One region of the Celeribacter sp. genome, then DNA from elsewhere that is predicted to be linked to it. Evidence: riboswitches for the same ligand, from Rfam matches in the RefSeq annotation. Region 1 holds a riboswitch; each other region holds the start of a gene.
What was found. Region 1 has a riboswitch for cobalamin ahead of nrdH (glutaredoxin-like protein NrdH). Riboswitches for the same ligand answer to the same signal wherever they lie in the genome.

Region 1 (7,484 bases):
CTATGTGACCCACGATCAGGTCGAGGCGATGACTTTGGCGGACCGCATCGTCGTGTTGGAAGCGGGCAAGATCGCGCAGGTTGGCTCGCCGAAAGAGCTTTACGAACGCCCCGGCAACCTCTTCGTCGCGCAGTTCATTGGTTCTCCGAAAATGAACGTCATTCCGGCAGCCTCAACGGGACAGGGCGATAAGGGCAAGGACCTGGGCATTCGGCCTGAGCACATTTCCATCGTGTCGCCCGGCGAGGGTGATCTCGATGGTGTGGTCGATGTGGTCGAATACCTCGGCGCCGACACTTACATCATCGTCGATGCCGAAAACGGCGCGGGGCAGATGACCATTCGTGATCTGGGCGATGCGCCACATCAGCCGGGTGAAAAGGTCGGGCTGAAATTCGGTGAGGGCCGCACGCATCTGTTCGATGAGGCCGGTTTGGCGATCCGCTAAGAGGTTATATCACAAATGAAAAACGGCAGGCTTTGCGGCCTGCCGTTTTTGGTTTTGCGATGCCCGAGATCAGAAATCCCAGTCTTCGTCCTCGGTCGCGACCGCCTTGCCGATCACGTAGCTGGAGCCCGACCCGGAGAAGAAGTCGTGGTTCTCGCTGTCGGGGCTGAGCGCGGCGAGAATAGCGGCGTTCACCTCGGAGACCTCCGGCGGGAAAAGCGCCTCAAAGCCCAAGTTTTGCAGCGCCTTGTTGGCGTTGTAATGCAGGAAGGTTTTGACGTCCTCGGTCAGGCCGATCTCGTCATAAAGCTCCTCGGTGTATTGGTTCTCGATCTCGTAAAGCTCGAACAAAAGGCTATAGGCATAGTCCTTGAGCGCCTGTTGCTCGGCTTCCGGCAGCTTCTCCATACCGCGCTGGAATTTATAGCCGATGTAATAGCCATGCACCGCCTCGTCGCGGATGATCAGCCGGATGAGATCGGCGGTGTTCGTGAGCTTCGCGCGCGACGACCAATACATCGGAAGGTAGAAGCCCGAATAGAACAGGAAGCTTTCGAGGAACACCGAAGCGATCTTGCGTTTCAGCGGATCGTTTCCGGGCGCGTAGGTCTCGAGAATTGCCCGCGCCTTGGCTTGCAGATGCGGGTTCTCTTCGGACCAACGGAAGGCCTCGTCCACCTCTTTCGTTGAGCAGAGCGTCGAGAAGATCGAGGAATAAGACCGCGCGTGGACGGCCTCCATGAAGGCGACGTTGGTCAGAACGGCCTCTTCATGCGGCGTCACCGCATCGGGCATGAGAGACGGCGCGCCGACGGTGTTCTGGATCGTGTCCAAAAGCGTGAGGCCCGTAAACACCCTGATCGTCAGGGTTTTCTCAAAATCCTTGAGCGTCGCCCAGCTCGGAATGTCGTTCGACAGCGGCACTTTTTCCGGCAGCCAGAAGTTCACCGTCAGACGGTTCCAGACCTCAAGGTCCTTGTCGTCCTCCAGACGGTTCCAGTTGATCGCGCGCGGAATGCGGATATCGGTCATGTCTTTCATACTCTTTCTCCTCAGAGCGTGCAGGACACGCAGCCTTGCACCTCGGTGCCCTCAAGGGCAGCCTGACGCAAGCGGATGTAATATATGGTCTTGATGCCTTTTTTCCACGCGTAAATCTGCGCTTTGTTGATGTCGCGCGTGGTGGCCTCTGCCGGGAAGAACAGCGTCAGGGACAGCCCCTGATCGACGTGCTCGGTCGCCGCCGCATAGGTGTCGATCAGGGCTTCCGGCCCGATCTCATAGGCATCGCGGTAGTAGTCTAGGTTCTCGTTCGACATGAAGGCGGCCGGGTAATAGACGCGGCCGATCTTGCCCTCTTTGCGAATCTCAACTTTCGACACAATCGGATGGATCGAGGAGGTCGAATTGTTGATATAGGAGATAGACCCGGTCGGCGGCACGGCCTGAAGGTTGCGGTTGTAAAGCCCGTCCTTCATCACCGCCTCTTTGAGCTTGGCCCAGTCTTCGCGGGTCGGCAGGTCCATGCCTTCGAAGAGAGATGTCACCTTTTCGCTTTCCGGCAACCAATCGCGGTCGGTGTATTTGTCGAAGAAGCTGCCATTGGCATAGTCGCTGTCGGCAAAGCCTTTGAAGCTCTCGCCATGTTCGCGCGCCAAAGCGTTGCTCTCGCGGATCGCGTGATAGGCGACGGCGGCGAAATAGACGGAGGTGAATTCGACGCCTTCGGGGGAGCCGTAATGGATGTGCTCGCGGGCCAAAAAGCCGTGCAAGTTCATCTGGCCCAGGCCGATGGCATGGCTTTCGTCATTGCCGCGACGGATCGAGGGCACGGAGTCAATCGCGGACATTTCCGACACGGCGGTCAGCGCACGCACGGCGGTGCCGACGCTCTGGCCCAGATCCTTGCCGTCCATGGTTTTCGCGATATTCAGCGAGCCGAGGTTGCACGAAATATCGGTGCCAAGGTGGCTATAGGACAGGTCATCGTTGAACTCGGAGGCCTCGTTGACCTGCAAAATCTCGGAACAGAGGTTCGACATGTTGATGCGACCCGCAATCGGGTTCATCCGGTTCACCGTGTCCTCGAACATGATGTAGGGATAGCCGCTTTCGAACTGAATTTCCGCGATGGTCTGGAAGAAGGTCCGCGCGTTGATCTTTTTCTTGTGAATGCGTTTGTCGTCCACCATCTCTTCGTATTTCTCGGTGACCGAGATTTCAGAGAAGGGCACGCCGTAGACCTTTTCCACGTCATGCGGGGAGAAGAGATACATATCGGCGTTTTTCTTGGCGAGCTCAAAGGTGATGTCGGGGATCACCACGCCCAAAGACAGCGTCTTGATGCGGATTTTCTCGTCGGCGTTTTCGCGTTTGGTGTCCAAAAACCGCATAATATCAGGGTGATGCGCGTTCAGGTAAACGGCACCGGCACCCTGACGTGCGCCCAATTGGTTGGCGTAGGAAAAGCTGTCTTCGAGGAGCTTCATCACCGGAATGACGCCCGAAGACTGGTTCTCGATACCTTTGATCGGCGCGCCGTGCTCGCGGATGTTGGTCAGCAAAAGCGCCACACCGCCACCGCGTTTCGACAGTTGCAGCGCGGAGTTGATGCCGCGACCGATGCTTTCCATGTTGTCTTCGAGACGCAAAAGGAAACAAGAGATCAACTCGCCACGGGATTGCTTGCCTGCGTTCAAAAACGTCGGCGTCGCGGGCTGGAAACGACCCGACAGCATTTCGTCCATGAAGGACAAAGCCAGAGCTTCGTCACCGCGCGCCAGAGCCAGCGCGGTCATCACCACACGGTCCTCATAGCGCTCAAGATAGCGCTGCCCGTCGCGGGTTTTCAGCGTGTAAGACGTGTAATATTTGAAGGCGCCCAAGAAGGTCGGGAAACGGAATTTCTTGGCGTAGGCGTCGTCCCAAATCTTGCGCATGAAGTTCTTGGAATATTGGTCCAGAACCGCCGCCTCATAGTACCCTTCCTCCACGAGATAGCCGAGCTTCTCGTCGAGCGAGTGAAAGAACACGGTGTTCTGGTTCACATGTTGCAGGAAATATTGACGTGCCGCCATGCGGTCGGCCTCAAAACGGATATGCCCGTTCTCGTCGTAGAGATTGAGCATCGCGTTGAGCGCGTGATAATCCGTGGTGCCATTCAGGCCAGATTTTTGGCCACTCTTCAAGCCATCGTCGAGCATGGCGCATCCCCCATTTGTGCGAGGCCGAGGTTCCGGCCCATCTGTTCCAATCCGGCGCGAACCCGCGCGATGTCATTGTCAAATCCCGCCAGCTCGAATTTGTAGAGCAGCGGGACATTGCATTTCCGGGCGATCACATCGCCCGCGCTGGCAAACAAAGTGCCGAAATTTCGGTTTCCAGACCCAATCACACCACGCAGCAGCGCGCGGGTGTCGGGATCGTTCAAGAGGCGGATCACCTGTTTCGGAACCGCGCCGCGCCCCTCGCCATCCGCATAGGTCGGACAGATCAGGACGAAAGGCCGGTCGATCACCGGCCTCGTATCCTTCGGAGAGATCGGAATGCGTTTCGCCGGAAGGCCGAGCCTGTCGACGAAACGCACCGTGTTTTCCGAAGTGGAAGAATAATAGACGATATCCGGAAAGCCGCTTGGCAGCGCCGGCTCTGGACACACGTCTGACATCGGATCAGGACAGGCGTGCGATCATGTCGGGACGAAAGCCGGACCAGTGATCCTCACCGGCGACGACAACAGGTGCCTGACGGTAGCCGAGGCCGGTCACGCGGGACATGGCGTCGTCGTCTTGGGTCAGGTCGATCACATCGTAGCTGATGCCTTTGGCATCGAGCGCGCGCGTCGTGGCGGTGCATTGCACGCAGGCGGGTTTCGAGTAAACGATGATGGTGTCGGTGGCGTTCTGGGTCGCGGTCTGGGCGGTCATTGCTCTTTGTCCTCTTGTGTCGTGCCGAGGACAGCGGAAACCCCGCGCCCCCGAACCCTCCGTTCGTGGTTCTGTTCCGCTTTGGCAGGTCTCCTGACTTCGCGGATCATGGCTTGGCTGGCCTTCCCAGAGCCCCTTTCAAAGGGCGGCCCCAGTGGCATTTTCAACCTCGCTCACCGCTTACAGTTACGGGGGTAGCGCCGGATTTACACCGATCTTCCCTCTTAGCCACCGACACGAGTCGATGGAACCGAAGCAACATCATATAGCTTCCTGAGGGGGTCTACTGTCAATATGTAGATAGCGCTTGACAGGAATTGAATCGGAGAAAGTTATCGGCGCAGGTCTTGGGTGATCTCAATCGCCAAATTTTGCAGCGCTTGACCCGATGCGCGGGCAATGCTTGCGGGGCTCGCATCCGGCAATGGCACAGAGATGTCGAACCGACTGATCCGTTCTCGCACAACATGGTCATAAGAGGAAACCGCAAACTGACCTTTCAGGACAAATTGTCCCTCTGATTGTCCCTCTGATCGTCCTGGCGCGCGCGCCAACATATCGGAAACCTGCACATGCACAGCGGCCTGCGCAGGCGTTTCAAGCGGCCAAGGCTCGGCGGCGACCGTTGCGGAGCCGCCCCGCGAAATCGCCTCCGCCAGACGCAGGGTCACGGCGCGGCGTGGCTCGTCGGCCCAGAGCGCGTTGTCCAAAGGCGTCAGGGCGCCATCCGCCCCCTCGATCAAAATCTGCGACTCTTCGGCATAGGCGGGTAGGGAGACCTCGCGCATCTCCAGCGTCGCCACCTGCATCCGCACTTGCGTGGTTTCGGCCGTGGTCGCTGCGGGGGCGCTATCGATCAGATAACGCGGCTCGGTGCCGCCACAGGCGGTGAGGGCCAGAAGAGCGAGGGGGAGAAAACGAACCATATCGATCACCGTCCAAACAAGAGGGAATTGGGATTGCGCTCGATGGCGCGGGCGAGTTTGCTGAGCGCTTCGGCGGCGGCGCGCACTTCGCGCAGCGACGAAATTGTCTCGCGGTTGAAACTGGATTGCGAGCCGTAATCCGATAGGGTGCGCTCGGCCTCGGCCACCAGCGCCTCGATCCGGCGCGACAGCTCCGGCAGGTTCGCGGTGGCATCCTCGACCGCAGACGCCGCTTCGCGCGCAGAGGCCAGCGTCGCATTGGTGTTCTCGATCAAGCCGCCTTCGCGCAATTCGGCCAAGGCCTCGCGCGCCTCGTCCAACGCGCCGGTCAAGCTGGCCGGAAGCGCGCGCATGTCGGGCGTGTCGACCAGGCGGTCCGCGCCTTCGAGAAAGGCGGAGGCAGCGGCCAAGAATTGTTCGACCTCAAGCGCATTGGCTTTTTCGGTGAGCGCCTGCAAATCCGCGATCAGAGCGGGCAGGGTCTCGGTCGCCGTGTCAATCTTGCCCGCGACATCCGTGACGGAGGTGGCGGCCTCTTCGGCGGCATCAAGTGCGGCGACGAGGCGGTTCACCGCATCGGCCTGACGCAACTGTTCGGCGACGGCGCGCAGTTCCGAGACGGCGGTGTTCAACTCTGCGGGCAGGGCTTGGGTCTCCGGGCTGCCGATGAGGCCGCGCGCATCGTCCAGAAGCGCGACAAAGGCATCGGGGGCGGCGCGCAGGTTTTCGTCCCCCGCGAGGCTCTCCACGGCGGCCAATGTGGCGATGGTCTGATCCAAAAGTTCCTCGACCGGCAGGTCGTTCACCCGTTGCAAAAGCCCCTCGGCGGTGGCGCCCATATCCGGCAGATCGGAGGCGACAGAGGGCAACAAAGGTGCCGTTTCCGCGAAAATGCCCAGCGTATCCGGCGCGGCATCGGGCAGTTCCACCAGCTCGACCACGAGGGAGCGGCTAAAAATGCTTTGCGTCGCCAACCGTGCGCGCAGCCCGTTTTTGACCGCATTCGAGAAAAAGGCGATCACCTCTGCGGTGGGGGCCTCGGCATCTAAGCCCAGCCGCTGCGGGTCGATGGAGATCACCGAGCGCAGTACGACCTCTTGGCTGTCATTGCGCTCTTCGATGAAGGCGCCAAGGAAGGAGACAGAGCCGATTTTGACGCCTTTGTAGACCACCGAGGAGCCAGCCGTCAGGCCGCTGACGGATTCGTCGAATTCCACGGTCAGATCGACCGGGTTCTCGATTTCCTCGCGAAACACGCTGGCGCGCGCGGTGTCTTCGTCGTCGTAAAGATCGAACACCTGCCCGCTGCGGATCGGTTCGCTGCCGGAGACCACCGTGTCAAAGGCGATGCCGCCGCGCACGAGGCTGGCAATCGAGCCGACCGAGAGGTTTAGCCCGCTGGGGCCGATGTTGACCGAAAAGCCGGAGACCTGCCAGAACCGCGCAGCACTGGTCAGGCGGCGATCATAGGGCGCGTTGATAAAGGCATCGACCATGACGCCCTCGCCACTGTCCGTCAGGCGCGGGGTCTCGATTTTGCCAACCTCGATGCCTTGGTGAAAGATCGGCGCGCCGGGGGTGAGCTGACTGCCGGAATCGGTGCGCAGCGTCACTTTCGTGCCGCGCATGCCGGGCAGGATCAGCGGTGTCTCTTCGAGGCCCGTGAAACGCGTGGCTTTCGCCTCGGGCACGGGGTCGAAAGCGGCCTGGATATAGGCGCCCGAAAGCACGGTGGAGAGGCCGGTGATGCCGCTGGCGGAGACCTCTGGCCGGACGATCCAGAATTGCGCATCTTCGGGGAGAGAGGCGGCGACGGTGCGGTCGATCCGCGCGCCGATGACGACGGAGGCCAGATCAGGCGCGAATTTCACATCCTCGACGACGCCGATTTCGACGTCCCTGTACCGCAATGTGGTCTCATCGGCGGTGATCCCTGCGGCGTTTTCGAACAGAATTTCGATCCGCTGGCCGCGCTCGGCCCAGCTTTGCCAAGCGATGAAGAGCGTAACCACGAGGGCCGCGAGAGGCACCAGCCAGACATAGGACAGATTGCGCCAAAAGCTGTGTTTGGGCGGCGAGATCACTATGTCTGCGGGGCCCGTCTCGGGCTTTTGCTCGTTTGTGTCACTCATCTTCCAAAGCATCCCAAATCAGGCGTTCATCGAAACTCAGGGCCGCCATCAT
Region 2 (7,484 bases), on a different contig from region 1:
CAGGCCGGAGAGTTTCACCTCGTCGATGATCGCGTCTTGCGACATGCCAATCGCGCGCTTGAGGCCTTCGAGACCGCCGTGCGCCTCATAATCGGACAAAGACAGCGGGTCGATCACGCCGCAGCGCTCAAAGGTCAGCCGCGTCTGGCGGGCAAAGAAGGGGATGTCCTCGACCGTGCCCAGTGTCTCGATCTGACCATCCAAAAGTGCGACCACGTCGTCCTCGGAGATCGGCCCATAGGCCAGACGCGCACCGTCTTTTTCGATCTCGACCAGCGGCTCCAGCCAGATCATGCCACGGGTGCCGTTGCGCACGATCTCCGCTTTGAGGCCGCGTGCGGCGATCTCTTGCGTCAGTTTTGCGGCCACCTCATCGGCGCCGAGCGCCTTGGCGGCGCTGTCCATGGGGACGTAAATCTTCATGCCGAGCCCCCCGTTTTCGTGGCTGCGAGCGCTTTTTCAACGCGGGCTTCATCGGCGCGTGCGATCAACTTGTCATCCAGCATCGCAGCGGGCGCGCAGGCGCAGAGGCCCAAACAATAGACAGGCTCTACCGTCACTTTGCCGTCCGGCGTGGTGCCGTGCCAATCGAGGCCGAGTTTCTCCAAAAGCCGCTCCGCCAAAGCCGTGCCCCCCATCGACTGGCAGGCTTCTGCGCGGCAGATTTTCAGCACGTGCTTGCCAGCGGGCTTTTCGCGAAAATCGTGATAGAAGGAAATCACGCCCTTGAGTTCAGCCCGCGTGATCGTCAGCGCCTTGCAAAGGGGCGCATGGGCTGCCTCGGGAATCACTCCAAAGCTCTCTTGCAACGCATGTAACATGGGCAAAAGCGGGCCTTCGAGATGGGCGTGAGCAGAGATGATCTCCGCAATCGTCCCGTCATCATACGGGGAGCTGGCTGGCGTCATGGCTGACCTCTTCGGATACGACCGTATACATTTCTCCCATGAGAGCATGGCATGCATCGCGAAATCAATATCGATAAATCGTCAAACGATAGTCAAAACCTATCATAAAAGTTCCGATATGCGCCGCGCTTCAGCCAGCAAAGCGGCCAAAACCGGCGTATTCGGATCGCGGTGCGGCGCAATCAGGCCAACACGATGCCCAACTTCACCGCCGGTGAGCGGAATGAGGTCCAGCGGCTTGCCCTGTGTCAGGAACCGCGCGATGCCTTCGGGCAGGACGGTGACCCAGCCGCCGCTTTGCACATGGGCGATCAACACCACCGTGGAATTCGATTCGACGCCGACCTGCGGCACCACGCCTGAGGCGCCCAAGTTGCGGTCAATGATCCGCCGATTCTGCATCTCCGGCGACAAGAGACACATCGGCACCCCGTCGAGATCGCTCCAATCCACCGATTTTCGCCCCGCAAAGACGCCGCCACCGGCGCTCACCACCATATAGCGCTCCCCATAGAGTGGCACGGCACTAACCCGCCCCAGAGGTTCGTTGTCGAGATAAGTGAGGCCCGCGTCCGTCTCGAGATCGTCCAGCATGGTGAGGATTTGCGACGAGGGACGCGAGAGGATCGTCAGTTTCACATTGGGATGCGCCGCGCTGAACACAGTTGAAATCCGCGCGGCCCAGGTGAGCGCCGTCGGGATCGCGGCAAGGCGCAGCTGGCCCGACAACCCGTGCCGGGTCGCGCGCATTTCATCGCGGAGCTGGCGGCTGTCGGCGACGATCTTGCGCGCCCAGACGAGGGCGCGTTGTCCCTCCGGCGTCAATCCGCCGAAGCGAGAACCGCGAAAGATGAGCTGCACCCCCAACTGGTCCTCAAGCTGTTTAATCCCCGCCGACAGGCTGGGCTGAGTGATGCCGAGAGCCCGCGCGGCGCGGCCGAAATGGCCCTCCTTGGCGACGGCAATGAACATTTCAAGCTTGTTGAGCATGGCGAAAACCTGATCGAGGCGATGCGTTACGATAGATATATCATATCGACTGTGGAGAGGTCATCTCTCCTCTTGGCGCGACCTTTCAGGACCGCTAAGACTGGCCTCCCGACAGGAGGACCAGATTTGAGCACGCCCACCGATCCGCAAACATCTGCGCGCATTTCGCGCACCATCGCCACCGACATCGCCGCCTCCACGGCGCAGGTCACCGCCGCCATCGGGCTTTTGGACGAGGGCGCGACCGTCCCCTTCATCGCGCGCTACCGCAAAGAGGTGACGGGCGGTTTGGACGACACGCAGTTGCGTTTGCTCAACGACCGTCTGTCTTACTTGCGCGAGTTGGAAGCGCGGCGGGGGACGATCCTCAAATCCATCGAGGATCAGGGCAAGCTGACCGACGATCTCAAACGTGCCATCGCAGGCGCAGAGAGCAAATCGACGCTCGAAGACATCTACCTGCCCTACAAGCCCAAGCGCCGGACCAAGGCGATGATTGCGCGCGAGAACGGGCTTGAACCGTTGTTGGAAGCGATCAAAGCGGACCGTTCCGCCGATCCCGAAAAGCTTGCCGAAGGCTTCATCACCGAGGCCGTGCCAACCGTGAAAGACGCCCTCAACGGCGCGCGCGACATCGCCACCGAAGAGCTGTCGGAAAGCGCCGATCTCTTGGGCAAGCTGCGCGATTTCATGCGGCGCGAGGCGCTTGTGACCGCCAAAGTCATCGCGGGCAAGGAACAGGAGGGCGCGAAGTTTTCGGACTATTTCGACCATTCCGAAAAATGGTCCGACATCGCCTCGCACCGCGCTTTGGCAATTCTGCGCGCGGCGAAAGAAGAGATCGTCACCATGGACATCGCGCCTGAGCCAGAAGAGGGTGCGGCGCGCGCCATTGCCATGGTCGCCTCTTATCTCGGCACCTCGACCGAGCAACCCGGCGATTTGTGGCTACGCACTGTCGCGCGCTGGGCGTGGCGGGTGAAATTCGCCATCTCGCTGCACATCGATCTGTTGGGCGAGCTGCGCCAACGCGCCCATGAAGATGCAATCACGGTGTTTTCGCGCAACCTCAAGGACTTGCTTCTGGCCGCCCCTGCGGGCGCCAAGGCCACCCTTGGCCTCGATCCGGGCATCCGTACAGGCGTCAAAGCCGCCGTGGTGGACGCCACGGGAAAGGTTTTGGACACCGCCACGATCTATCCGTTCCAACCGAAAATGGACGTGCGCGGGGCGGAGGCAAAGATCATCGACTTGGTGAGCCGCCACAATGTCGGCCTCATCGCCATCGGCAACGGCACGGCGAGCCGGGAAACCGAAAAACTGGTGGGCGAGACGCTGAAACTCCTGCCTCCGGGCGTCAAAGCCCCGACCAAGGTTGTGGTCTCCGAGGCGGGGGCTTCGGTCTATTCCGCCTCGGAACTCGCGGCGCAGGAATTCCCCGATCTCGACGTCTCCTTGCGTGGCGCGGTGTCGATTGCGCGTCGATTGCAGGACCCTCTTGCTGAGCTGGTGAAGATCACGCCCGAAAGCATCGGCGTCGGTCAGTATCAGCATGACGTCGACCAGCGCCGCCTGTCGCAGGCGCTCGAAGCGGTGGTCGAGGATGCGGTGAACGCCGTGGGCGTGGACCTCAACATGGCCTCCGCGCCTTTGCTCGCGCAGGTCGCGGGTCTCGGCCCGTCTTTGGCGCAGAGCATCGTCACCCACCGCGACATTCACGGTGCATTCCCGTCGCGCAAGGCGCTTTTGAAAGTGTCCGGTCTTGGTCCGAAAGCCTTTGAACAATGCGCGGGGTTCTTGCGTATTCGTGAAGGTGACGAGCCGCTCGACGCCTCCTCTGTGCACCCCGAAGCCTATGATGTGGCGCGCGAAATCGTCAAAGCCTGTGGCCGCGACATGCGCGAGATCATGGGCAATCCGACGGCGCTCAAGGGGCTGCGCGCCGAACAATTCGTCACCGGAGACTTCGGCCTGCCGACCGTGCGCGATATTTTCACAGAGTTGGAAAAACCGGGCCGCGATCCGCGCCCTGAATTCAAGACCGCGACGTTCACCGACGGGGTCGAGGACATCAAGGATCTGAAACCCGGCATGCGGCTTGAGGGCACTGTGACCAACGTCGCGGCCTTCGGGGCCTTTGTGGACATCGGCGTGCATCAGGACGGTTTGGTGCATGTCAGCCAATTGGCCGACCGTTTTGTCAAAGACCCGCATGAGGTGGTGAAGGCAGGCGACATCGTGTCGGTCCGCGTCACCGAAGTGGACATCCCGCGCAAACGCATCGGATTGTCGATGCGCAAGGATGGCGGCGCGCAGGACAGAGGTCAACAGGACCGCAACGCGCAACAACCGCGCGGGAATGCAGGCGGCAAAGGCGGATACGGTGGCAAACCCCGTGGCAGCAACGCGCCCAAGCCCCGCACCTCCGAGAGCCAAGGCGCCTTTGGTGCTGCGCTTTTGGATGCGATGAAAAAGAAAACATGACACAAACGCGGCCTTCCGCAACGTGATGCGACCAAAGCATTGGCCGGAGAATCTTGACTTCTCCGGCCATTTCGCTTTTCTGCACCCATTCAAGTTCCGGCCCAGCCGGATGAAAAGGGAACACGGGATGATCCGGCAGAGCTGCCTATGATCAAAGCCGTGGCTGCCCCCGCAACTGTGAACGGTGAGCGACGCCAAAACACCACTGGGACGATCCCGGGAAGGTTGGCGACCGCTGCGATCCGTGAGCCAGGAGACCTGCTTGGATGATCACCCTTTCCCGGACGCGGGGTGCGTCACGGAAGCGGCTGTCCGCAGCGGTGACGCCCTCACTGTCTGCGGAGATCTCCTCCACAGGCCCAAACGGATCACGGGAAGCCTCGCGCTTCTTTTCAGGAGGATACCCCATGCACGCCCTTACCAGCCTGCGTTTTTCACTGCTGGCAACAGCCGCATTCACCTTGCCACTCGCCGCCCTCGCCCAAGACGCGGGCGAGATTTACACTCTGGACGAAATCGTCGTCTCCGGAAGCCTGACGCCCGTCGCCAAAAGCGAAACGGGTGCGACGGTGGAGACGGTGGACGAAGAAACCCTTGCGACCCCGAGCGAGACTGTTGCCGATATCCTTGATAGCCTGCCGGGCGTTACCGTTAGCAAAAACGGTGGCATCGGCGCCTCTGCCACTCTGCGCATCCGTGGCCTCGGGTCCGAATATGTCGGAGTGCGCCTCAACGGCATCGACATCACCGACCCCTCCAGCCCGCAATCGGCCTATGACTTCGGCGGCTTGCGCTCCTACGGCATCGCCGCTGCCGAGGTCGTGAAAGGCTCGCAATCCGCCCTCTACGGGTCCGAGGCCATTGCCGGTCTGATCGAAATGAACACCACGCCTCAAACACCGGGCTTGTCCTTCAGTGCCGAAGCCGGCAGCTACGGCACCTACTCCGCCGGCGTGACGAACATGATCGAAAGCGAGACCGGCCACATCGCCTTTAGCCTGTCGCATTTCAAGACCGATGGCTTTTCGAGCATGTCGGACAATGACGAAAAGGATGGCTTTGAAGAGACCTTCCTGACCTTCGGCATGGAACATGACGTCAATGATCTCGTCACTTTGGGCGTGACAGGGTTCTACCGCACCAGTGACCTCGAATACGACACAAGCTTTGATGTCGGCGCAACTGCCACACGCGACCAAAAGGGCGTGCGGACCTATGCCGATTTCACAGTTGGCCAGTTCTCACATGAAGTGAGCGCCTCCTTCTTCCAGTCTGATCGTGTCTATGGCTCTGGGGCATCCAGCTATTACTACTCCAGCGAACGCAAAGAAGTCAGCTACCTCGGGTCAACCGACCTTTCAGCGATGACCTCCCTGACCTTCGGCGCTGAATATCTCGAAGAGTCCTTTGATGGCGCTGGCAATGGCCTTGATCGCAACAAAGCGGTCAAAGGCGAGTTGCTCATGGAACCCATGGCTGGGCTGAACCTCTCCGCGGCCTTGCGTTACGACGATCACTCCAAACTCGGCGAGCACGTCTCCGGGCGGCTTGCGGCGGCATGGGAAGTCACGCCCGACTGGATCGTGCGTGGAGTGTTAGGCACTGGTTTCCGCGCACCTTCCCTCTCCGAACGTTATGGCTGGGGCGGCAACCCGGACTTCACGGAAGAAACCAGCCGCAGCTCAGAGCTGAGTGTCGAGCGCCGCTTCCTGGGCGAGGATTTCGCAAAAGCCACGCTGTTCTATACGGAAATCGACGACAAAATTGACTGGAACTACGGTGCTGGTGCCTATGAGCAGATCGGCGGCACCACCACGTCCCAAGGCCTTGAGCTTTCCGGGCGCTACAGCCTGTCGGAACGGTTCGCACTCTACGGCAACTATACCTACACCGATGCCGAAAACCGCAACCAGCGCGCCGCGCGGGTCCCGCGTCACGACGCCACCATCGGCCTTGACGCCACTCTGACGGCTCGCCTTTCCGGTGCTTTCGAAGTGCAATTCGTCTCCGACCTCAAGGACATCGACACCTCCACCTCGACACTCTTCGATCTGGATGACTACACGCTGTTCAATGCCAGCCTGTCTTATGACCTGTCCGACAAGGTTCAGCTCTACTTGCGCGCAGACAATCTCACTGACGAGGATTACGAAACCGTCTCCGGCTACAACACGCCGGGCCGGTCGGCCTATCTCGGCCTCAAAGCGTCCTTCTGAGTGCGCTTTCCTGAGATCATAACATTGGCCACCGCCCTCTTTTCGGGGGCGGCGGCTTTGGCGGAAACGCCACCTGACACGACACCGCAACATGTCGTGTCGATCAACCTCTGCACCGATCAGCTCGCCATGATGATCGCGGCCCCCGGTCAGCTTTTGTCCATCACCGCCATGGCCCAAGACCCGCGTGCGTCTGTCATGGCCGACGCGGCGAAAGCCTATCCGACCAACAACGGGCTGGCCGAAGAGATTTATCTTTTGAAACCCGATCTCGTCCTCGCAGGCCAATTCACTGCGCGGGCGACCGTGTCGATGATGCGCCGTCTTGGCGTCGAGGTCGTGGAATTCTCCCCCGCGCGGTCTTTGGACGATGTCGCCGCCAATATGGTGAAAATGGGCGAGGCTTTGGGGCGCGAAGACGTGGCGCAGAGCATGGCCGATGATTTCACCCACCGTCTCGCCAAGCTCGACACCCCGACGGAAACGCGCCCCACCGCCGCCACCTATGCCGCCAATGGCTATAGCACCGGCGCGCAGAGCCTTTCGGGCGAGATCATCGAAACCGCTGGCTTCACCACGCTGGCCTCTGAGCTAGGCCTGCCGATGGGCGGCTTTGTGCCGCTCGAAGCCCTGATCATGGCCGACCCCGATCTGGTGATCTCCGGCGCCGATTACCCCGGCACGGCCCGCGCCGAAGAGGTGCTGTCCCATCCCGCATTGACCCATCTGACGGGCGGGCATATGCCGATGCAGGACAAGGACTGGATATGCGGCCTGCCCTCTGTTTTGGGCGCGATCGAGCGGCTACGGGACGAGCGGGACACGCTGGAGATGCCTCAATGACCTACCCCCGGCTCTTGGCCTTTTTGACCCTCGCGGTGGTCGC
Region 3 (7,484 bases), on a different contig from region 1:
GGCACGATCTCAACGCCGGACACGCGGGCCGCATTCTCGTCCCAAACGGGTTTCAGCCCCGCCAGATGCAACGCCATGGCGAACTCTTCGCCGCCTGTGCGCATCGTGGCCGAGCCCCAGAGATCGACGACCAGCCCCTTGGGCCAGTCGCCATGATCCTGCAAATGTTTGCGCAACAGCTCCTCGGCCAGTTTCACACCCTGCGCATGGGCCACGCGGGTCGGCACGGCGCGTGGATCGACCGCGAAAAGATTGCGTCCGGTGGGCAGGACATCCGTCCGCCCGCGTGCCGGGCTACCCGACGGCCCCGGCGAGACACGGCGACCAGAGAGCGCGGCGCTGATCCCCGCACGCTCCTCTGCGGCGCACTCCCCCTGCCCGTAGACATGCAAGCCGTCGCCGAACTGGCTCTCCTTGATGTCGCAGACAAAGCGATCAATCCGGGTGAGCACTTCGGCGGCATTGGCCTCATGCGGGATTCCGAGGTCTTCGGAAACGCCGCTGGCCTGTGCCTCAAGCTGAATATCGGCGATCAAGCGATCGCGGCGCGCCGGGTCGAGACCGTCTGCGGTGGAATATTCATCGAGCAACTGTTCGAGATGTCGCAGCCCGGCGGGCACTTCTGCCGCACGCATCGGCGGGGGCATGTGTCCCAAAGTCACGGCCCCGATCCGCCGTTTGGCCTGTGCCGCTTCGCCGGGGTCGTTGACGATAAAGGGATAGATCATCGGCAAAGGCCCCAACAGCGCCTCGGGCCAGCAGGTCGCACTCAGCGCCACCGCCTTGCCCGGCAGCCATTCGAGCGTGCCATGCGCGCCCATATGCACCATCGCGTGAAGCCCCTCTGCCCGCAGCCAGAGATAAAAGGCGACATAGGCATGGCGGGGAATGCGGTCGAGGTCGTGATAGCTGTCGTCGCGATCTCGTGGATCGCCGCGTTCGGGTTGCAGCGCAATGAGGACATTGCCACGCTTCATCGCCACGAAGTGGAAAGCATCGTCCTTGACGGCAGGATCGCGTTCAGGAAGGCCCCAAGTGGCGTTCAGATCCTTCTGAAGCTGCTGCGGAAGCTGTGCCAACGCCGCATGATAGGCGCTCAACGGCCACGACAGGCGCGCGGTGGAAAGCGCCTCTGGCCCCGGCCCGTCACCGACCAGATACCCCTCGCTCTGCACCTGCTCCAAAAGCGCTTCCGTCGAGGCCAACGCGTCGAGACCGACCGCATGGGCCATTTGCCACGGACGCCCCGGATAGGTCGAAAGCACCACGGCCAACTGGCGGTGCTGCGCCTCCGTCGAGGCCAACCGATGCCAGTTTTCGATCCGGTTCAATGCGGCGGCGATCCGCTCTGGATCGGCACGATGGACAAAGCGGGAATATTCGAGATCGGGATCGCGCGGCTCTGGCGCTTTGAACGACACGACGCCCGCGTGCAGCCGCCCGTCCACCTCCGGCAAAACAACATGCATCGCCAAATCGGCGGGCGACAACCCACGCTCGGCCCCGGCCCATTCTTTGCGCCGCGCGGTGGAAAGCGCGACCTGAAACACTGGGCACTCAAAGCCGTCGAAGGGCGTTTGTCCCTCCGGATTCTGCGCAGAAAAGGCGGTGGCATTGACGACGAAGGCGGGCCTGCGCGGGCCGAGGGATCGGCTCAGCCAAGCGCCAAATCCCGGTGCTTTGAGCGACTGCGCAAAGACTCCGTAGGCGGCAAATCCCCGCGCGCGCAGGCCGGTGATCAACGCATCAATCGGCGCAGTGTCGGCGGCGGCCAGATAGGAGCGGTAGAAACTCACAAGCACCAGCGGGCCTGTGTTTCCAAGGGTTTCTATCGGACCCGCGTCGGGACAGTAAAACCCGTGGGGGGGAATTTGCGTTTCCCCCGTCACGGGCGGGACTGAAAGCTCCGAGGCCCTTGCAAGTTCCGCCAAAGCCGTCTGTGCCGCGACCGCACCGCCCGCATCGCAGAGGGTTTTGAGCCGTCGCAAAACCGGGATCGGCACCGTCGACAGCGCATCGAGCCGCGGATCGTCGCGCCCGTCGGCGGGCAGGATCGCCAGCGCAATCCCCTTGCGTCGGGCGAGGTCCTGTAGACTGGCAAGGCCATAGGGCCAATAGGCCTCGCCGCCGATCAGCCGCACGAGAATGCCTTTGGCCCCCGAGAGCGTATTTTCCACATAGGTGTCGACCGACACCGGATGGCGCAGATTGACCAGATTGGCGAGGCGAAGCGTTGGCAAGCCGCGCTCGGCCCCTGCCCGCCGCCAGCCCGCCGCGAAAGCCCCCAGATCACTGTCAGAGAACGACAGCACCACCAGATCGGCAGGGCGTTGCCCCAGATCGGTCGGCACCTCGGTCTCCTCAAGGCCGTGGCTTTCGCGGAAGGTAACGTGCATCAGGCGGGAAACCCAAGCAGTTCGGCGCGGATCGCCGCTTCGTTCACGTCGTCATGTTCGCCGATCACCACCAGCGCAGAGCGGCGCGGGTCGGCGCCCCAGGGTCGGTCGAACTGGTGGCGCACCCGCGCGCCCACCGCCTGAACCAAAAGGCGCATCGGCTTGCCGGTGATGGCGATATGACCTTTGACGCGCAGGATGTTCTGCTCGCGCGCGAGGCGCTCGATGGCGGCAATCAATGGGGCCGGATCGTCGATCTCCGGCAGGTCGATCACCACCGTGTCGAAATCGTCATGCTCGTGGTCATCCGCCCCGTCATGATGCGAGGGGCGCGCGGCCAGATCGTCTTCGGCAGCGGCGTTGAGGCCCAGCACGATTTTCGGGTCGATCACACCTTCGGTCAGCGGCAGGATCGGCAGTTTGCGCGGCACTTCGGCCTCGATCACCGCGCGCGCCGCCGCAAGACCCGCCTCCCCTGCCAGATCGGCCTTAGACAAGAGCACCAGATCGGCGCAAGAAATCTGATCCTCGAACACTTCAGAGAGCGGGGTCTCGTGATCGAGACTGTCATCGGCCAGACGTTGCGCATCGACGGCGGCCACATCGGGCGCAAACCGTCCGGCGGCGACAGCTTCGGCATCCGCGAGCGCAATCACCCCGTCCACGGTGATTTTCGAGCGGATCGCAGGCCAGTCGAACGCCTTCAGCAGCGGTTTGGGCAGCGCAAGCCCGGAGGTTTCGATCAGAATGTGATCAGGCTTTTGCGGCCGCGCCATCAACGCCTCGATCGTCGGGATGAAATCATCCGCCACAGTGCAGCACAGGCAGCCATTCGCCAGCTCGACGATGTTCTCATCAGGGCAATTCTCGTCAGCACATTGCCGCAGAATGTCGCCATCGACGCCCACGGTGCCGAATTCATTGACCAAAACGGCCAATTTGCGCCCGCCCGCATGGGCCATCAGGTGGCGCACAAGCGTGGTTTTGCCCGCGCCGAGAAAACCGGTGATCACGGTGACCGGGATTTTGGCCAAATCGGAATTAGGATTGGTCATGACATTACTCCTGCTCAAATGTCGGGAAAGGGGGGATGCGCGCGAGGCTTTGTTTGCGAAAGATCACAGGGCGCTCGCGCCACGGGACAAGGCCGTTTTCAGTGGCGGCATAGGCGGCGGCGCCGGCCAGAATGTCGGGGGCATCGGCGGCGGTCATTCGACCGTAGACATAGGACCATTTGCCCGGCTCACTGAGCGCCACAGCGCAGCCGTTTGAACAGGCGGAGAGACAGGAGACTTCGCGGATCACCACATCGTCCGGGGCGCCATGATCACGTAGAGCCCGCAACAAATACGTACCCGGCCGCGTCTCGTCCGTGGGATCGGCATCGTCACGCTTGCAGGTGGTGCAAACAGATAAAATCGTTGGCATTTTGCCCGTTCCTCTCGCCAATGGCCTTCCGGTGGCTTTGGGAGAAACGCGCCAGTGGACAGGGAACAAAGGTCAAGATCACGACCGGCCCTCTCCTCCCGGTCGCGAAACACCCCGTTCGCCGGTCATCATCAACATTGGCAGGTCTCCCGGCTTGCGGATTTCGAACGCCTCTGTCGCGTTCTGCGGTTGCTTCACCTTCCCAGCTCGAAAGCCAGTGGCCCAAAGCACCCTTTCCGGTCACGGTCGCGGGGGCGGCTGCGCTTGGGTCCTCGTTTTGACAAAGACCCTGTCACATTCCCTTTTCACCTGCCAAACGGCAGGAACCAATGCACCCTTTGATTGAGTGAGTTGCGTTCTATTGTCAAGCGATCGAGCAATCCGTGGCGTAAACAATAGACGCGGCAAGCCTCTACGGCCCTCTCGGTCTTACCCGAGGATGATCACCTCATCCACATCGCCATCGACCTGTTTGACCGCGCTTAGGCAGAGTGCATTGAGATGGGTGGCCACATAATGCGCATGAAAGCGGCTCGGGGCCGTGAGGTAGAGCCTGCGTCCAACCCTTTCGCCACGGCTCAGGGCGGCGATCCAGCTCGCATAGCGTGCGGGGTCTTCCGCATAGATCAAACTGCGCGCCAGCCCCCATTCCGTTGAGCTATCGACCTCAGGTGCCGCGACCGCCCTGCCCTGCGGTTGAAGCGGCACGACTTTCGCATCGGTCTCTGGCGGGGTGTCCCCTCGCCCTTCCATCCTCTGTTCGAAATCCGGCCCGACGTCGGCCCAGATCGGCCGCGTGTCCTCAAGGATCTTTTCAAAAGCCAGCGCATATTGCGTCACCCGTCCCCGCGCGCCTTGACGCTTGACGAGGAGCCATTCCATGGCGCGGAGCTTGGCCATCTCGCGTTTGACGGTCCGTTCCTCGACGCGCCACATCCGCGCGATTTCACGTTGACCGATGGCAAGCTCGTTGCGCTGCCAATTGTAGCGTGCTGTGATGAGGGTCATGAGACGGAGACAAAGCACTTGTTTGCCCTTAGGCTGAGAGAGCGCATAGGTCCCGAGTGCTGTGAGCACATCGTATTTGACTGCGGCGGCCTGCGGACCCACCGGTTTGATCGACAACATCTGTCTCGCCCTTCGCAGAGGTCTCTCTGCTTTTATCCGTCGCCGCATCCGTGTCTCGTGTCGGGATACGTCTTTGCCTCAATCATTCCGAAGAATGTTTCCCGAGATGTCCGCGTCAAAGGTGAAACCCTCCGAACAATCGCGCTCTCGGCGTTTTTTATGATCTTGAAACAATTTGCGTTGAGTTCGTCGATTCTGTCAAGCGACTCCTGTTGGCATCATCCCAACCAAATTCCTCAAAAAAAGAAAAAGAAAGGTATTAATGGTATAGGGGGACACGCTGGTTGTCCCCTATTTGGGGGCAAAATGTCCCCCAATAGATAGCGGAAGACCCGAAGCTGACCCCCTATTTAGCGGGTTATCCCCGAGAGGTTCCGCCCCTGACGCTCATGCTCACGGCCTCTGTTCCGAATCAGACAGCACCTAGGGAGCGGTAGAAAACACAGGGGTTTTCTTCAATTCAGCGCTTTTGACGCTTTTACTTTAATTTACGCTTTTAGGTTTTGCAATTTTTCTATTTTCCGCGTAAATCCGAAACAGATAATAGAAAGCGTCCCCGCGGGGACAGGAGGCACAATGTTTACCCATGAAGACTTGTCGCGACTACAGGCCCAGTCGCTCAAGATGCAGGGATTTATCCGGCAGCAGACTTATTCCCCTGAGCGCGAGAAGACGCTCCGCAGATTTTCGAGCTGGGAGGTGGCGGAGCTCATCTTCAAGGTCAACCAATCCACCATGCGCGGCCGTCTGGCTGCCGACCCGTCCCTGCCGCAGGGCTATGTCGAAGAGGACGGGCGTCAGCGCTGGTACACACTCGAAGAGATCAACGAGCTGCGCCGCCGTCTTAAGGTGAGCCGCAAGTCCCTCATGCCGACCCGTCCGGCGGGCAAGCGGGCGATCCGCGCGGCGATTGCCAACTTTAAAGGCGGCGCGGGCAAATCCACCGTGGCGCTTCACTTCGCTCATGCCGCCGCGCTCGATGGCTACCGTGTCCTTTGTGTCGACTTCGATCCGCAGGCGACGCTGTCCCACTCCATGGGGCTTTCGGATGTGGCTGAGGAGTTCACCGTTTGGGGCATCATGGCGCGCGACCTGATCAATGAGACAGAGCGCATGAATGCCGCGACCCGTGGCGCAGAGAGCGGTTCCGCCCTGCCCCAACGCCGCCTGCCCTCTTCGATTACCGACATGGGTCTCGCGGACCTGCGCGTCGCGGACTTTATCAAGCCGACCAATTGGCCGACCATCGACATCATCCCGTCCTGTGCCAATGCGGCCTTTGTCGAATTCGCCTCTGCGCAATATCGTCACCTCAATCCGGAGTGGTCGTTCTTTGCCGCCGTGAGCCGCTATCTCGACGCCCTGCCCGCCGACGCCTACGACATGATCATCTTCGACTGTCCGCCCGCGATCGGCTATCAGTCGATGAATGCGGTCTTTGCCGCTGATGTGCTTTATATCCCCTCGGGCCCGGGCTACTGGGAATATGACTCCACCACTTCTTTCATCGGTCAGCTCGCCGAAGCGCTCGAAGATCTCTCCGCCTTCAACGGTGTCGTCCCCGCGGGTACAAGCAATCTGCCGAAGGTGTTTCACGACATCCGCTTTCTGCTGACACGGTTCGAAGCCGGCAATGAGTTGCACCGCGCGATGCGGGAGGCTTTTGAAAAGGTGTTCGGGGATAGGCTCACCCAGAACCCGATTGAGATGACCCGTGCCGTTGAGCAGTCCGGTCGCTTTCTGTCGTCGATCTATGAGACCGATTACCGCGACATGACGCGTGAAACCTGGCGCCGTGCACGGTCCTCTTTCGACAATGCGTATGAAGAATTCCGTGGGCACCTTCTCGAGGCCTGGGGCAATCTGGAGGATGAGACATGAGCAAGAAACGCCGCGTCTTTGATATCGACTTCCCGACCGATCCGGTCGAGGAGGAAACCGCCACGCCTGTCCCCGCGGGGACAGAGGAACCGGACACGCGTGAGGCCCGCCGTGGTCCGATGGCCAGCGCCATTCAGGAAAACGCTTCCGCCCTGCGCGAACGCCAAGCTGCCGAGGCCGCGATCCGCGAAGAAAACGACCGCCTCGCCCATGATTTCGTGCGGATGAAAAAGCAGGGGTTGATCGTCGATCTCGTCGCGATTGACGCCGTGTCCACGTCGAAACTGACCCGCGATCGGAGCATCACGCGCGATCCCGAGTTGGACGAGTTGAAAATCTCCATTCGCGAACTTGGCCTCTCGAACCCGATCCGCGTGGAACAAGTTGGCGAAGGATACGAACTTGTGCAGGGCTTCCGCCGTCTCACCGCCTACCGCGAACTCTTCGCGGAAACGGGGGACGAACGTTTCGCAAAAATACCGGCGGGCCTGATGTCGAGCGGCGAGGCCCTCGATGGACTTTACCGTCGGATGGTCGATGAGAACCTCGTGCGCCGCGATATTTCTTTTGCGGAAATGGCGGCGCTTGCACGGGCCTATGCCGCCGATCCGGAGACCGAATGCACGAGCGTTGAGGAGGCCGTCGCCATTC
Region 4 (7,484 bases), on a different contig from region 1:
GGGCAGCACCGGACGATCGACCATGATCACCGGCAGCCCAAGCCTGCGCGCTGCGATCAATTTGGCCTCCGCGCCCGCACCGCCCGCGTTTTTCGCCACGACATGGGTGATCCGATGACGACGCAAAAGCTCCAGATCGCCCGCCGCGTCAAAGGGACCTCGCGCGATAATGACCTCGGCGTCGGGCAGGGGCAGGGCGTCCTCTGGCGCATCCACAAGGCGCAACAGGTAATGGTTCTCAGGCTTCGTCGCAAACCCCGCCAACTGTTGTTTGCCAATCGCCAGAAACACCCGCGTGCCACGGTCTGGCAGGGCCTGACAAGTAGCCTCCATATCGGCGACATGGGTCCAGTGATCGCCCTCTTTTGCCCGCCACGGCGCACGTTCATAGCCCAACACAGGCACCCCGGTTTGTTCGCAAGCAAGGATCGCATTGCGGCTCATGCCCGCGGCGAAGGGATGGGTGGCGTCGATCACATGGCTGATGCGTTCATGTGCGAGATAGGCCGCCAGACCCTCCACGCCGCCAAAGCCACCGATCCGTGTCGGCAAGGGCTGCGCCACCGGATGGGCCGTGCGCCCGGCATAGGAAAACACCGCATCCATCCCGCAGTCCGCGAGGTGTTGCGCCAGTCGGCTGGCCTCGGTGGTGCCGCCCAGCAAAAGGAGACGCGTCATGGCTGATCCGTGGTTGAGCATCGTCGGTCTGGGCGAAGATGGCCTGAATGGCCTGTCGGATGCAAGCCGCGCCGCCTTGGAGGAGGCCGAGGTCATTTTCGGCGGGCCGCGCCATCTGGAACTGGCTGGGGCAGGGGGGCGAGGGCAGGCTTGGCCCGTGCCGTTTGACATCGCCCCGGTGCTGGCCTGTCGCGGGCAAAAGGCGGTGGTTCTGGCCTCTGGCGATCCGTTCTGGTTCGGCGCCGGTGGGTCGCTTGCCGCGCAGCTTTCGCCCGGCGAATGGCGCGCCTTCCCTGTGGCTGGGGTCGTGTCACTTGCCTGCGCCCATCTCGGGTGGCGGATCGAAGAGGTCACGGCGCTGGGGCTTCACGCGGCGGGGTTCGCTGCGCTGCGCCGGGCGTTGCATCCCGGCGCAAAAGTCGTCGCGACGCTCAGGGGTGGGGACACGCCGCGCGCGCTGGCCGACTGGTTGGTGCAAGAGGGCTTTGGTACAGTTCAGATGTATGTGCTCGAACGCATGGGCGGGCCGCATCAGCGGGTGCGGGTCACGCAGGCGGAGCGTTTCGATCTGTCCGCCATTGAGGCCCCCGTGGCGGTCGCGCTCGATGGGGTGGATTTGCCCCGTGACGCAGGTCTGCCGCATGTGCCGGGTCTTTCCGAAGAGCGCTTTTCCCACGACGGCCAGATCACCAAATCCCCGATCCGGGCACTTACGCTGGCCGCACTCGCGCCGCGTCCGGGAGAGCTTTTGTGGGACATCGGTGGCGGGTCCGGTTCGGTCTCGGTCGAGTGGGGGCTGACCGGTGGGCGGGCCATCACCATTGAGCCGCGTCTCGACCGGATCGCCAATATTCAAAGCAATATCGAGAGTTTTGGCCTGACGCGGCACATTCGCGTCCTTGAAGGTCGCGCGCCCGACGTCCTGTCCGATTTGCCTTTGCCCGACGCCGTTTTCATCGGAGGCGGCGGCACAAAGGCGCTCTACGATTGGCTTTGGACGCATCTGTCCGAGGAGACACGGATCGTGGCCAATGGGGTAACGCTTGAGACCGAGGCGCTTTTGGCGGGGCTGCACGCCCGCCATGGCGGATCGCTTATGCGCATCGAGCTGTCGCGTGCCGAAGGGCTTGGCCGGATGCGCGGCTGGTCGGCGGCGCGACCTGTGGTGCAGTGGAGTGTGACACGATGAGGGTCGCGGGCATGGGCTTTCAAAGCACCGCGACGCCTCAGACCTTGCGCACAGCACTTGCCTCAGTCGAGGCGGTCGACCGTGTGGCCACAGCAGCCCCGAAAGCGGCGGCGCTGGCGCAGGCTTTGGGACGCGATGTCGAGAGCGCCGAGGTCGCGGGCATCTCGACGCCGACAATGTCGCAGGCTTCCCTTGCCGCCCATGGCACAGGATCGGTGGCCGAAGCCGCCGCGCTCGTGGTGGCGGGGCGGAACGCGCGACTTTTGAACACACGCAAAATCATCGGCGGCGTGACCATCGCTGTCGCAGAAGGAGACGGAAGATGACGGTTCACTTTATCGGTGCGGGGCCGGGAGCGGCGGATTTGATCACGCTGCGCGGTCGGGACCTGATCGCCGCCTGCCCGGTGTGTCTCTATGCCGGGAGCCTCGTGCCCGAGGCCCTGTTGTCCCATTGCCCGGAAGGTGCGCGGATCGTCAACACGGCGCCCCTGAGCCTTGATGAGATCATCGATGAAATCGCCACGGCCCATAGGGCGGGGCACGACGTGGCCCGGCTACACTCCGGTGACCTGTCGGTTTGGTCGGCGATGGGGGAGCAACTGCGGTGTCTGAGGGCGCTGGACATCCCCTATGACGTCACCCCCGGCGTGCCGAGTTTCGCCGCCGCCGCCGCGACGCTTTGTGCTGAGCTGACCCTCCCCGGTGTCGTGCAATCCGTGGTGCTGACCCGGACCTCGGGGCGAGCGACGGCGATGCCGCCGGGTGAGACGCTTGAGAATTTTGCCAAGACCGGCGCGGTGCTGGCGATTCACCTGTCGGTGCATGTGCTCGACAAGGTGATCGCAGAGCTGACACCGCATTACGGCGCGGACTGTCCGGTCGCGGTGGTCTGGCGCGCGAGCTGGCCCGACGAGCGCGTGGTGCGCGCGACGCTTGGCACCCTGAAAACAGCCATCGGCGCGGAGATGGAGCGCACGGCGCTCATTCTGGTGGGGCGGTCCATCGGGGCCGAAGAGTTTTCCGAAAGTCGGCTTTATGCGGGGGATTACGACCGGCGCTATCGTCCCGTGGGCACCGATCCGCGCTTTCCTGAAACCGCAAAAGGCGGTGACGCATGACGCCCGGTCTGGTGATTGCGGCGGCCTCTTCGGGCACGGGAAAGACCACGCTGATGCTGGGTCTATTGGCGGCGCTGCGGGCGCGTGGTGTTGCGGTGCAACCGCTGAAATGTGGGCCGGATTACATCGATCCGGCGTTTCACGCGGCGGCGGCGGGGCGCAGTTCGGTCAATCTCGATGCCTGGGCGATGACGCCGGCGCAGATCGCTGCGCTCGCCGCGCGAACCACCGATTTCCCCGTCGATCTTATCGTGACCGAGGGCTCGATGGGGCTTTTCGATGGCGTGGCCGTGCCGGGCGAAACCGGGACAGGCGCCAGTGCCGATATTGCCGCGCTGATGGGCTGGCCGGTGATCTTGGTGATCGACGCCTCGGGACAGGCGCAGACGGCGGCGGCGGTGGCCTTGGGCCTCGCGCAGTTTCGCGCGGACGTGACGGTGGCAGGTGTTGTGTTGAACAAAATCGCCTCGCCCCGGCATGAGGCCTTGGTTCGGCGTGGGTTCGAGAGCATTGGACTGCCTGTGTTGGGCGTTCTGCCGCGCGCCGCCGGGATCGAACTGCCGTCTCGGCATCTGGGCCTTGTGCAGGCGGAGGAAACCGGAGAACTGGAGCGATTGCTGTTTCATGCGGGCGAGATCGTGGCCGAGCATTGCGATCTCGACGCGATCATGGGGTGTGCCACGGCGCAAGGGGGGGCGTTTGCCCCCTATAGGCCCGCGCCTCCGCCCGGCCAGCGCATCGCTTTGGCGCGGGATGCGGCGTTTTCCTTTGTCTATCCGCATTTGATGGAAGCTTGGCGTGCCGCCGGGGCCAGCATCTTGCCCTTCTCGCCGCTGGCCGATGAGGCGCCTGATCCAAGCGCGGATGTCTGCTGGTTGCCCGGCGGCTATCCCGAGCTGCATGCCGGGCGGCTTTCCGGCAATCGCACTTTCATCGAGGGGGTGCGGAATTTTGCCCAAACTCGCCCGGTGCATGGCGAATGCGGGGGCTATATGGCGCTTGGCGCCGGGATCGTCGATGCCGAGGGGCAGCGCCACGAAATGCTGGGGCTTTTCGGTCTGGAGACCAGCTTTGCCAAGCGCAAGATGCATCTGGGGTATCGCCGTGCCGATCTGATGTCGCCGATGCCCGGGTTCGCCACAGGCCACGCGCTGCGCGGGCATGAGTTCCACTATGCGAATATTCTGTCGCAACCCGACGCCCCATTGGCGCGCGTCGTTGATCCGAATGGTGCGGAGGTGCCCGAAACGGGGTCTGTCCGCGTGATGCCTGAGGGCGGTCGCGTCACCGGCACGTTTTTCCACCTGATCGCCGAGGCCAGCCAGTGAGGTGAAACGGTTGGCTCACGCGTTTCGCCGCATGAGGTAAATGTCCATCACCCAGCCTAGGTCTGCGCGCAGGGTGGCGCGGGTGGTGACGATTTTCTCGCCCACCTCGCGCAGCGGCCCGGCGACGAGACGTTCCTGAGGCATGGCCACGCAGCCGCCCCACCAGATCTCGATCCCTTCAGGGTCGAGGGTTCGAAAGGCGCAATCGCCGTCGAGCATGACGACAACGGTTTGCGCGCCTTCGGGCCAGCCGTGATCTCGGATTTGCCGCCCGGTGGTGAGGGTGACGGGGTCTCCAACACTGTTCAATGGTATGGCATGGGCGGCGCAGAGCGCCTGAATCGCGGTGATGCCGGGGATGACGCGCGGTGTGATTTGCCGTCGCGTCTTGAGCCGGTCGGCGATGCGCAGGCTGCTGTCATAAAGCATCGGATCGCCCCAGATCAAAAGCGCCACTTTCGCCTCAGGGTCCGGTCCCAGAGCCGCCGCGATCGCGCGCTCCCAGGCTTCGGCAATCGCGTCGTGCCAGTCCGAGACGCGCCGCGCGTAGGGCGCGCCCTCGGCATCGCGGTGCGGCAGATCGAATTCGACCAGACGCGTGGCGGGATTGGTCAGATGCTGTGCCAAAAGCGCGCGGCGCAGCTCGGCAAGCTCGGTCTTTTCCGGGCCCTTCAAAGGGATGAGGATCAGATCGGCGGCATTCATCGCCGCGATGGCCTCATGGGTGATGTGATCGGGATTGCCGGTGCCGATGCCGATCAAGCTCAAGTCGATCATGGTAGGCCTCTCAAAAAAGGGGAGCCGAAGCCCCCCTCGTATTCCGTCTTTTCACGGTTGAGTTCAGGCATAAAGGCGCGGCGTAACAAACCCGCTGCCTTGCAGGGATTTTGCCCGTTTCGCCAGCGCCAGAACGGCCAGATCGAGAAGCGGTTCGATCAGGATCACCGTCATGTAAGCGGCGCCAAAGCTCATCACCTGGCTCACATTGGCCACGCCCTGACCGTAGATCGCCCAGAAAGCCACCCAAAGGACGATCCCGCCCTGATAGGCGGTCGAGAGCGCCAGAGCTTGTGAATATTTCAGATCGACATAGGCGGTGCCGGGCGCGATCACGCGTTTGGCCAGCATCTGAAGCCCGAAGAGCGGCACCAGAAGCGTCGTCACATTCATCCCGTATTGCGGCAGATCGAAGGGCGCGAAGAACAGCCCCTGCGCCAGCAACCCAAGCGCCAGACCGATGGCGGCGGGCGCTGCGCCCAGGATCAGAAACAGCGTTGAGCCGAGGATCAAATGCACCTCGGACACGCCAACCGGATGATGTGGCAGGACCTGAAAGAATGTGAAGACGGCGGCGGTGGCAATGAGCGCCCGCCCGGCCAGAGAGACAAGCCCTTGCTGACGGATCGTCTCAATGGCGGATTTGAGGGTATAGAGCCCTGCGCCTGCCGCAGTGGCATAGCTCAAGACGATTTTGGCACCCGTGACGATGCCCGGTTCAATATGCATATCGCGTACTCCTTGCCGTCACACCCGACGGCGGTTGATGTGGCTGCTGGCCGGTTTCCTGGCTCGCGGGTCAAAGCGCCACTCCCCCTTCCCAGAGATCCCGACGGGGCTCTCCAGTGGTGTGTGGGAGCGCGCTCACCGCATACAGTCGCGGGGGCGGCCGGGGCTTTGGGTGCTGCGTGTCGCGACATCCTTCCCCGTTCCCGATTGAGCCCTCAGCATTGCGCGTCATCAGGCACCAAACAGGGGTTCAGATAAACGCGGGACGGGGAATGAGGTCAAGTGAAGATCGCGTTCCCGGGCGATAGATGTTCGAAATTTTCCCATAAGGTGACCGACGCTAAGGTCCTATGTGCCGACCCCGACGATGGCGACATGGGCCTCAGACGTCTCGGCAAAGCCGCGCGCGGCGCGCCAGGCCCGAAGGCCCGATGCGCAGACAAGGACGACCCTTTGGCCGGGGGCGGGGGTCGGGACCACGTCGGGCGTGTCACGCAGGTCGATCACCAGATCGTCTGGCGTGATCTGTTCCAGCGCCAAAACGGCGGGGCTGGCCCGAGACGGCTCCGGCGCGCTGTCGAACCGAAACCCGTTGACGCGCCAGCCCATCAGATCCACCGACAGAAACTGTCCCAGCGGCGAGGGGTCTTGGCCCAGCAAAACGGCAAGCACCATCTGGGCTTGCAGTGCCGAAATATTGGCGACCACCGGCCCCATGACACCCGTCTCCGAACAGGACCCCATGACGTCCGGCAGGTCGGGAAACACCGCGCGCAGGCTGGGGGCCCCGCCGCAAAAGCCGCCGACATAGCCTTGCCTGCCGGTCACGGAGGCGCTGATCAGCGGTTGTCCGCTTTGGTGGCAATGATCTGAGAGCGCATAGCTTGTGGCGAAACTGTCGGCGGCATCCACGATCAGATCGACATCCCGCGACCAGTGCGGCAGGTTGGCAGGCGTCAACCGGGCGACATGCGCCTCCAGAGTGACATCGGGGTTCAGACCGGTCAGCGTATCTGCGGCGATCTGGGCCTTGGGCTGGCCGAGATCGCTCATCCGGAAAAGCGTCTGACGATGCAGGTTGCTTTCCTCGACCAGATCGGGGTCAAGCAGGCGGATAAAGCCGACGCCCGCGCCCACGAGTTGCGGCAAAAGCGTTGCCCCCAACCCGCCGGCCCCCACGACCAGAACCCGCGCCGCTCCGAGGCGGGCCTGACCTTCGGGGCCAACACCGGCGAGGCATATCTGTCTGGCGTAGCGGCTCATTTGACATACTCCCGCGTGGCTTTGATCCATTCTGCGCAGCGGGCCTCGGGGTTGGTGGCCGTGGCGATGTCGGTCACCACGGCGGCACTGTCTGCGCCCGCCTCAAAGAGGCCGGGCAGGCGCTCTGGCGTCAGGCCTCCGATGCCCACCAGAGGAGTGTCTCCGGCCATCGCTTTCCACGCCCGCACCCGATCCAGCCCCTGCGGCCCCCATTTCATCTGTTTCAAAAGCGTTGGATAGACCGGCCCCAAGGCGACATAGGCCGGATCGAGCGACAGCGCGCGGTCCAACTCTTCCTCGTCATGGGTGGAAAGTCCGAAACGGACCTCGGCACGCCTGAGCGCGGCAAAATCGGCGGTGTCCATGTCCTCTTGGCCGAGGTGCACAAAGCGACATTTCA

Region 2: it holds a riboswitch for cobalamin, as region 1 does, so the genes downstream of both, ACN0X0_RS04590 (TonB-dependent receptor plug domain-containing protein) here and nrdH (glutaredoxin-like protein NrdH) in region 1, are expected to answer to the same signal.
Region 3: it holds a riboswitch for cobalamin, as region 1 does, so the genes downstream of both, ACN0X0_RS16855 (DUF1636 family protein) here and nrdH (glutaredoxin-like protein NrdH) in region 1, are expected to answer to the same signal.
Region 4: it holds a riboswitch for cobalamin, as region 1 does, so the genes downstream of both, ACN0X0_RS16790 (energy-coupling factor ABC transporter permease) here and nrdH (glutaredoxin-like protein NrdH) in region 1, are expected to answer to the same signal.

The regions. Positions count from the first base shown of each region.
Region 1 is NZ_JBLWTA010000007.1:203,037-210,520, forward strand. It holds gene ACN0X0_RS11740 (ABC transporter ATP-binding protein) at 1-448, shown strand, start outside; gene nrdF (class 1b ribonucleoside-diphosphate reductase subunit beta) at 518-1,489, opposite strand; gene nrdE (class 1b ribonucleoside-diphosphate reductase subunit alpha) at 1,501-3,651, opposite strand; gene nrdI (class Ib ribonucleoside-diphosphate reductase assembly flavoprotein NrdI) at 3,633-4,115, opposite strand; gene nrdH (glutaredoxin-like protein NrdH) at 4,120-4,374, opposite strand; cobalamin riboswitch at 4,440-4,644, opposite strand; gene ACN0X0_RS11765 (PqiC family protein) at 4,707-5,300, opposite strand; gene ACN0X0_RS11770 (MlaD family protein) at 5,306-7,432, opposite strand; gene ACN0X0_RS11775 (paraquat-inducible protein A) at 7,425-7,484, opposite strand, start outside.
Region 2 is NZ_JBLWTA010000002.1:387,784-395,267, forward strand. It holds gene ACN0X0_RS04570 (formate dehydrogenase beta subunit) at 1-423, opposite strand, end outside; gene ACN0X0_RS04575 (formate dehydrogenase subunit gamma) at 420-908, opposite strand; gene ACN0X0_RS04580 (LysR family transcriptional regulator) at 1,011-1,898, opposite strand; gene ACN0X0_RS04585 (Tex family protein) at 2,025-4,382, shown strand; cobalamin riboswitch at 4,457-4,663, shown strand; gene ACN0X0_RS04590 (TonB-dependent receptor plug domain-containing protein) at 4,790-6,598, shown strand; gene ACN0X0_RS04595 (ABC transporter substrate-binding protein) at 6,623-7,441, shown strand; gene ACN0X0_RS04600 (FecCD family ABC transporter permease) at 7,438-7,484, shown strand, end outside.
Region 3 is NZ_JBLWTA010000013.1:67,351-74,834, forward strand. It holds gene cobN (cobaltochelatase subunit CobN) at 1-2,396, opposite strand, end outside; gene cobW (cobalamin biosynthesis protein CobW) at 2,396-3,451, opposite strand; gene ACN0X0_RS16855 (DUF1636 family protein) at 3,456-3,824, opposite strand; cobalamin riboswitch at 3,946-4,170, opposite strand; gene ACN0X0_RS16860 (hypothetical protein) at 4,254-4,952, opposite strand; gene ACN0X0_RS16865 (AAA family ATPase) at 5,529-6,833, shown strand; gene ACN0X0_RS16870 (ParB N-terminal domain-containing protein) at 6,830-7,484, shown strand, end outside.
Region 4 is NZ_JBLWTA010000013.1:55,682-63,165, reverse strand. It holds gene ACN0X0_RS16820 (cobalt-precorrin-6A reductase) at 1-678, opposite strand, end outside; gene cbiE (precorrin-6y C5,15-methyltransferase (decarboxylating) subunit CbiE) at 677-1,867, shown strand; gene ACN0X0_RS16810 (cobalamin biosynthesis protein) at 1,864-2,193, shown strand; gene cobM (precorrin-4 C(11)-methyltransferase) at 2,190-2,987, shown strand; gene ACN0X0_RS16800 (cobyrinate a,c-diamide synthase) at 2,984-4,315, shown strand; gene cobF (precorrin-6A synthase (deacetylating)) at 4,331-5,092, opposite strand; gene ACN0X0_RS16790 (energy-coupling factor ABC transporter permease) at 5,156-5,821, opposite strand; cobalamin riboswitch at 5,852-6,079, opposite strand; gene ACN0X0_RS16785 (ThiF family adenylyltransferase) at 6,170-7,084, opposite strand; gene ACN0X0_RS16780 (thiamine phosphate synthase) at 7,081-7,484, opposite strand, start outside.